2 linked regions of the Tahibacter amnicola genome follow. The protein of the gene in region 2 interacts with the protein of the main gene of each other region in a pairwise test. Links are inferred from orthologs where the notes say so. Each region holds a gene or a part of one and is shown on either strand. Other genes may lie near its edges.

Region 1 (3,860 bases), 3.3 Mb from region 2 along the record:
GACGCGTAGTGGACGCGTTCACCGTATTCGCGCGCTGCGGCCAGGTCCGGCAGTTCGGTGCAGTGGATGACGATCAGGTCGACGGCGGATGCGTCGCGCGGCGCCAGCTGGGCAACATACGGCAGGGGGGCGTCGTTAAAGGGAATGCCGGCCGTCATGCGCGATTTCCCGCTTCCGGCGGCGTGTTTCCAGACAAGGGCAGGACAGCCACGTGCTCGACGACCTCTGGACCTGGCGCAATGACTTCGCGGACCGCGGCCCGCATCCCCGATGTACCTGTTGAAGGTGCGCCATGTCGCGAAGTCTGGCACGGCGGCGGCCGCCCTGCCAATGCGGTCCGTGCTAGCATTCGCGGCCCCTCGCGGTGCGAAAGGACGTCAGCATGAAAGGCCACGTGGTGCTCTCGCATGGCTTGGAGAGCGGGCCGGACGGCACCAAGGTCAGCGCCCTGGCCGCCCTGGCCGAGTGCAGAGGGTGGCGGGCCACCCGCATGGACTACCGTGACCTCGACGCCCGCGGCCTCATCGCGTGCATCGCGCCCCGCGTGGAACGCCTTGCCGCTGCCGCTGCCGTTGACGAGGCGCCGACGTTGCTGGTGGGTTCGAGCATGGGTGCGTTCGTCAGCGGACTGGCGTCGTTGCGACGGCCGCCGCTGGCCTTGTTCCTGATGGCGGTGCCGCTGCGGATCGATGGCTATGCGCAGCCGTTCGACGCAGCGAACGTGCCGACGACCATCGTGCATGGCTGGAACGATGAACTGTGTCCGGCCGCCGATGTGACGGGACTTGCCCGCGCGCGCCAGGCGACGGTGATCCTGGTGCCGGATTCGCATCGTCTTGCTTCGCAGATGGCGTTCCTGGCGCATCAATTCGACTATTTCCTGGCGGCGGTCGAACGCAACCCGACCGCCACCTCCCAGCGTGGAACCTGACGTGCTCAAACTGTTTGCCACTTGCCCCAAGGGGCTGGAATACCTGCTGCGTGACGAACTCGCGGCGCTGGGTGCGGCCGAGTCGCGCGAGTCGCTTGCCGGCGTGCACTTCAGCGGTTCGCTGGAAGTGGCGTACCGGGCGTGCCTGTGGTCGCGGCTTGCCAGCCGCATCCTGATGCCGCTGGCCGAATTCGATGCGGCGAGTGGCGAGGCCCTGTACGACGGCGTGGCGGCGGTGGATTTTTCCGCGCACATGGCCGCGGAGGCGTCGTTCGCGATCGATGCCAACGGCGCGACACGCGGCGTGACGCACAGCCACTACGCCGTGCAGCGCGTCAAGGACGCCATTGTCGACCAGTTCCGCCAGCAAAGCGGCGTGCGGCCGTCGATCGACACGGAACGCCCCTCGGTGCGATTCAACCTGCTGCTGCGGCGTGAACGCGGCACGCTCTCGCTGGATCTGTCCGGCGCGCCCCTGCACCAGCGCGGATGGCGCGACGGGCATGGCAAGGCGTCGTTGAAGGAGAACCTCGCCGCAGCCATGCTGCTGCGCGCAGGCTGGCCCGAGATCTACGCCGCGGGTGGTTCACTGGTCGACCCCATGTGCGGGTCGGGCACGCTGCTGGTGGAGGCCGCCTGGATGGCGGCGGACGTCGCGCCGGGCTGGAAGCGCGACTACTACGGCCTGCTTGGCTGGCGGGGTCACGATTCCACGCTGTGGGAATCACTGCGAGCGGAAGTGGCGCGGCGCGCCCAGGCCGGCCTGTCGGCACTGCCATCGCGCTTCTTCGGTTTTGACCAGGATCCCGCCGCGCTCAATGATGCGCGCCATAACGTCCAGCGCGCCGGCGTATCGGGGTTCGTGCACCTGGGACGGCAGTCGGTCGATCACCTGAAGCGACCGCAGGAATGCGATGCGGGCGGTCTGGTGATCGTCAATCCACCCTATGGCCAGCGCCTGGGTGACCGCGAGCGCCTGGTGCCGACCTACCGCACGCTGGGCGAGCGGCTCGCCAGCGAATTCACCGGCTGGCGTGCCAGTGTCATCACGTCGGAGCCGGAGCTGGGACGCGCGATCGGCCTGCGCGCCGTGAAACGCTACGCGCTGTACAACGGCGCGATCGAATGCCAGCTGCTCAACTTCGACCTGGCCGAGCAGGCGCCTGCCGAGCCGCGCACGCCAAAGCCGTTGTCCGCTGGTGCGCGGATGCTGAAGAACCGGCTGGAGAAGAATCGGAAGCATTTGCGCAAAAAACTGGAAAGGGAAGATATCCACTGTTATCGCCTGTATGACGCCGATCTGCCCGAATACGCGGCAGCCATCGATGTCTACGGCGAGCACGTGCATATCCAGGAGTACCAGGCGCCGGCGAGCATCGCACCGGACGTGGCGCAGCAGCGCCTGCGCGAAATCGTGCGCGTCGTCGCCGAAACCCTCCAGGTGCCGCGCGACCGGATCGCGCTCAAGCAGCGCTATCGCGGCAAGGGCGGTGAGAAATACGGCCGCATGGACCAGCGCGGCGAGTTCATTGAAGTCAGCGAGGGCGGCCTTTCGTTCCTGGTGAACCTGTGGGATTACCTGGATACCGGCCTGTTCCTGGATCATCGCCCCTTGCGCGGGAGAGTGCGCGAACTGGCGCGCGGCACGCGTTTTCTCAATCTCTTCTGCTACACCGGCGCAGTGAGTGTCTATGCGGCGGCCGGCGGTGCGGCGAGCACGACCAGTGTGGATCTTTCCACAACGTATCTGGAGTGGGCGTCGCGCAACCTGGCGCTCAACGGCTTCGTCGGCAACCGGCACCGCCTGGTGCAGGCCGACGCCGTGAGCTTCCTGGAGCACGATCAGGAGCAGTACGACCTGATCTTCGTCGACCCGCCCACGTTCTCCAATTCCAAGCGGGCGGACGATTTCGACGTACAGCGCGACCACGTGCGCCTGCTCAACGCCTGTGCAAAGCGCCTTTCGCGCGACGGCCTGCTGATTTTCTCCAACAATTTCCGTCGTTTCCAGCTGGATGAAGAGGCGCTTTCGGCGTTCCGGATCCGGGAAATCAGTGCCGCCACGATCCCCTTCGATTTCGAGCGTGACGCCAGGATCCACCGCGCCTGGGAGCTGCGCCACGCCTGAACGCAGCGGCGGCGCGTGATAAGCCGCGATTCAGCCGGATCGTCGCAGCATCGAGCCGCACTTACGCAGGGTCCAGGCCATGTCGTTTCGTCTGTTGAGTCCGCTTCGTCGTCTCGCTCTTGCCCTGGTGGCGTTCTGCGCCATCGCAATGGCTCCCTCCGCCTTCGCGCGGGATTACTACAGCATCAGCATTGGTGGGCCGGGTTACGGCGTCACCTACGGCAACTGCCGCCACTGCGGCGGCTGGTGGAGCGGCCACGCCTACTCGGGCTGGCATTCGCCCTACTACGGCGCCACCTACTACGGGCCGTACCGGCATTCGCACCGCCATCACCACCGGTCGTACCCGCGCTACAACACCGTCGTTTATGAACGCCCGGTGGTCGTGCGGCGTACGCGCTATGTCGACCGCCACTACTACTACGACGACGACCGCCACGACAGCTATCGCGATCACTACTACGACCGCGATCGCCACTACCACCGTGACCGCTATTACGATCGCGATTACGACTACGATCGCTGATCGCGCTTCCCGCTGGCGGTTCCGCCCCATCCCCTAGGGCGCTGCCAGCACCAGGCCCCGTCGCCTTCCCCTTAGGCGACGGGGCTTTCCTTGTCTGGAGTCCTGCACCCGGGCGGTATGCCTCGGCCGGGAACCGCGCGTGGCCAACCCCACGGTGACGGGGGAAATGCGTATCCCTGGGGGCTGAAAACCCGGCACGCAGGGCAGGCGGCCGGGCCGGTCGGCCGGACAGAACCTGGGGCGCGGCGAAGGATGTTATGGCACCCCAGGAAACC
Region 2 (3,843 bases):
AGTCCCGCTGCGGTGAATCGGACGGCAGCAGAGCAAGCGCGTGGTCATACTGTGCCAGCGCCTCGTCAAAGCGTCCGAGATCGTGAAGGATGGAGGCAATCCGCACGTAGTAGCGGTGCGTACCGTCCAGCCGGGCGCAGTGCTCGAATTCGTGCAGCGCGGCTTCCAGTTCCCGCCGCAGATACTGCAGGCCGCTGAACGTGGTGACGCAGTCTTCCGGCGGCGTGCCTTCCGGGACCAGCAGTGCGCGCCCGCGGTGGACATTGGCGCGCGCATCGCGAAATTCGAGCCGTTCCGGCGCCAGCGTGATGGCGCGCTCAAGCAGGGCATCGGCCTTTGACGCCTGGCTGAGATCTTCCTCGTTCGCGCTGTGGCGAATCAGGTTCGACAGGGCGAAATAGGCCTCGGCAAAGTGAGGATCGCTGTCGATCGCGCGCCGCAATTGCGCGGTGTGACGCTGCACCCGTTGCGCGGCCTCCCGCTCACGGGCCTGCAGTTGCGCCGGCGTGAGGTGGTCTTCCTCATCTTCGTCGTCGACATCATCGCCCCAGTCCAGCTCCACCTGCTTGACCAGCGCCGCTGCGTGGTCCGGTTTGAGCGTCAGCACATCGGCCAGCGCCGCCAGTGCCTCGTGGCGGCTGTCGAGCTTTTCCAGGCAGTTGGCACGATACCAATGCAGCGACGCGACCTGTGGATGATCGACGATCACCGTGTCGATGTGTCCCAGTGCCTGGGCGTAGTTTCCGGCCTGCCATGCGGCCTTGAAGGATTCGAAATGCGGATGCTGTGCCATGTCCCCTGATCCCATCGGCAAACCCGGGCAACTATAGCCGGAGCGTGCTTTCCGGAGCCAATGGGCGCGGACGGGCGTGTCGTTGTACAGAGCGAGCGGGTAGTCCAGCGTGGACGGATGAACCCCTGTTTGTCGTTCCGATCTGCACGCCGCACGGCGACAGCGGTGACATTCGCAAACAACAAAAAAACCCCAGGACTCGCATCCTGGGGTTTTTCGTCAGAACCGATGTGCCGAATCAGGCCGCGCGCGAGTGCTTCTTGCGGTCGTTTTCGGTCAGGTGCTTCTTGCGCAGGCGGATGGCCAGCGGCGTCACTTCGACCAGTTCGTCGTCTTCGATGAATTCCAGCGCCTGTTCGAGCGTCATCTTGATCGGCGGGGTCAGGGCGAGGGCGTCGTCCTTGCCAGCGGCGCGGAAGTTGGTCAGCTGCTTGGCGCGCAGGGCGTTGACGGTGAGGTCGTTGTCCTTGGCGTGGATACCGACCAGCTGGCCTTCATAGACTTCTTCACCGGCTTCGATCAGCAGGCGGCCGCGTTCCTGCATCGCGAACTGGGCGTAGGCGGGCGACGGGCCGGTGCCGTTGGAGATCATCACGCCATTCGGTCGCGCGGCGATGGCGCCTTCGGACTTCGGGCCGTAGTGGTCGAACACATGGAACAGCAGGCCGGTGCCGGCCGTGATGGTGCGGAATTCCGTCTGGAAGCCGATCAGGCCGCGGGCCGGGATCAGGTATTCCATGCGGACACGGCCGCGACCATCCGGTTCGATGTTCTTCAGCTGCGCCTTGCGCTCGCCCAGGCGCTGCATCACGCCACCCTGGAACTGTTCTTCCAGGTCGACGACCAGCTGTTCGAACGGCTCCATCATCTGGCCGTCGATTTCCTTGATGATCACTTCCGGACGCGAAACGGCCAGTTCATAGCCCTCGCGGCGCATCGTCTCGATCAGGATGGACAAGTGCAATTCGCCGCGTCCGGAAACTTTGAATTTTTCCGCCTCGGCCGTGTCTTCCACCTTCAGCGCCACGTTGTGCAGCAATTCGCGGTGCAGGCGATCGCGGATCTGGCGGCTGGTGAGGAACTTGCCGCCGGAGTGTTCCTTCTTGCCGGCAAACGGCGAGTTGTTGACCTGGAACGTCATGCTGATGGTGGGCTCGTCCACGGTCAGCGCGGGAAGCGCCTCGACGGCGTCCGGCGCACAGACCGTGTCGGAGATGCCCAGTCCTTCGATACCGCTGATGGCGACGATATCGCCGGCCACGGCTTCGGCCACTTCGTGCCGCTCAAGGCCCATGAAGCCGAGCACCTGCAGGATACGACCTTGCTTCTTCTTGCCTTCGCGGTCGATCACGACCACGCTCTGGTTCGGCTTGACCTTGCCACGCTGGATGCGACCGATGCCGATCACGCCCACGTAGCTGTTGTAATCGAGCTGACTGATGCGCATCTGGAAGGAACCTTCCGGATCCACATCGGGGATTTTCACCTTGTCGACAATGGCCTGGAACAGCGGCGTCATGTCGCCTTCGCGGACCGATTCGTCCATGCCGGCGTAGCCCTGCAGGCCCGAGGCGTAGACAACCGGGAAGTCGAGCTGTTCGTCGGTCGCACCGAGACGGTCGAACAGGTCGAAGGTGGCGTTGAGGACGTAGTCCGGGCGGGCGCCCGGGCGGTCCACCTTGTTGATCACGACGATGGGCTTGAAGCCCATCTGGAACGCCTTCTGGGTAACGAAGCGCGTCTGCGGCATCGGGCCGTCGAAGGCGTCGACCAGCACCAGGACCGAGTCGACCATCGACAGCACGCGCTCGACTTCGCCACCGAAGTCCGCGTGGCCTGGGGTATCGACGATGTTGATGCGGTAGTCACCCCAGCGGATGGCCGTGTTCTTGGCCAGGATGGTGATGCCGCGTTCCTTTTCCAGGTCGTTGGAGTCCATCGCGCGATCGGCCAGTACGGCGCGGTCGGCCAGGGTGTTGGACTGCTTGAGCAACTGGTCGACGAGGGTCGTTTTGCCATGGTCGACGTGGGCGACGATGGCGATATTGCGGAGCTTTTCGATGGACATGGCGATGCGCCCCCGGTTTCCGGAGGGACTCTGGCTTTGGAAAAAGAGGGGCACAGTATAGCCGGTTATGCGGCGCAATGCCGCGACGCAGCACGCCATCGGCGATCCGGGTCGCCGGGCGCCCGGTCTGGGCCGCCAACCGGTATGGGCGGGTGCGCCGGGCCGGTGGCCCGGCCCGGCGCGGACGCTTACTTGCAGGAACCTGGCAGGTGCTTGGCCAGTACGGTGGTGACCGCCTCTGACGAGCTCAGCGGTTCGGCGGTGTCGGCGATGGCGCCGTCACCGCACTGCCAGACGATCTGGCCGTCCAGCAGGTACGGCCGCAGCACGAGGGCCTGGCCGGCGACGGATTTGTTGGCCTGGTCACCGAACTCCAGGACGATGGCGCCCTCGTCGATGTAGTAGCTGGACAGGTACTTGTCGGCGGTATCCAGCGTGAAGCCGCCGATTTCCGCATCGCCCGACGGCAGGGCGTTGTTGTCCTGGTAGTACTCGGCGATGGTGAGCTTGACCATGGCGGTTTCGGCCAGCACCGAGCTGACCTGCGCCCGGACGGTGTAGTCCTGGTACGCCGGGATGGCAATCGCGGACATGATGCCCAGGGCCGCCACGGTCGCCATGGATCCGCCGCCCGCGAACAGCACCTCGGCCGGGTTCTGCTCGTAGACCATGCTCAGTCCGAGGCGATCCTTGGTCATGTCCAGGGAAATGCCGATGGCGCCTTCGGCCGGCAGCTGCAGCGCCGCGGCGTTCGGCAGCGGGCTGAGGTCAACCGGGTGGCCGACGGCGTCGCCGAAGGTCTGCAGGCCGCGCAGATAGGCGTAGTAGATCTTGCGCTGCGCGTGGTGGGTGGTACCGGTGAGGCTGAACAGGGTCGTGGCCGGGTCCACCGACTGGTTCTGGCGCAGCCAGTCGCCGAGGTCGCGATCGGGCTTGCCGGCGTGGCGGTCCACCAGGGCCTGGGGCACTTCGCCGAACACGA

Evidence for each region. The genes of interacting proteins can lie anywhere in the genome.
Region 1: the proteins of typA (region 2) and rlmKL interact in binary tests that used the Escherichia coli proteins (3 or more experiments, as listed by UniProt). The link is inferred for Tahibacter amnicola from one-to-one orthologs.

The regions. Positions count from the first base shown.
Region 1 is NZ_CP104694.1:2,275,141-2,279,000, forward strand. Bases 575-3,495 are described here. They hold rlmKL (bifunctional 23S rRNA (guanine(2069)-N(7))-methyltransferase RlmK/23S rRNA (guanine(2445)-N(2))-methyltransferase RlmL), read left to right. Parts: upstream 575-932; coding sequence 933-3,059; downstream 3,060-3,495. Other genes in these bases: N4264_RS09660 (alpha/beta hydrolase), read left to right, coding at 575-931; N4264_RS09670 (hypothetical protein), read left to right, coding at 3,139-3,495. In the rest of the region: N4264_RS09655 (N-acetylmuramoyl-L-alanine amidase), read right to left, coding at 1-158; more of N4264_RS09660, read left to right, coding at 383-574; more of N4264_RS09670, read left to right, coding at 3,496-3,585. UniProt on the Escherichia coli protein: Specifically methylates the guanine in position 2445 (m2G2445) and the guanine in position 2069 (m7G2069) of 23S rRNA. Methylation occurs before assembly of 23S rRNA into 50S subunits.
Region 2 is NZ_CP104694.1:5,573,974-5,577,816, reverse strand. What follows is about bases 447-3,350. They hold typA (translational GTPase TypA), read right to left. Parts: upstream 2,862-3,350; coding sequence 1,032-2,861; downstream 447-1,031. Other genes in these bases: N4264_RS21830 (pilin), read right to left, coding at 3,050-3,350; N4264_RS21840 (tetratricopeptide repeat protein), read right to left, coding at 447-793. Outside these bases: more of N4264_RS21840, read right to left, coding at 1-446; more of N4264_RS21830, read right to left, coding at 3,351-3,843. UniProt on the Escherichia coli protein: A 50S ribosomal subunit assembly protein with GTPase and nucleotide-independent chaperone activity, required for 50S subunit assembly at low temperatures, may also play a role in translation.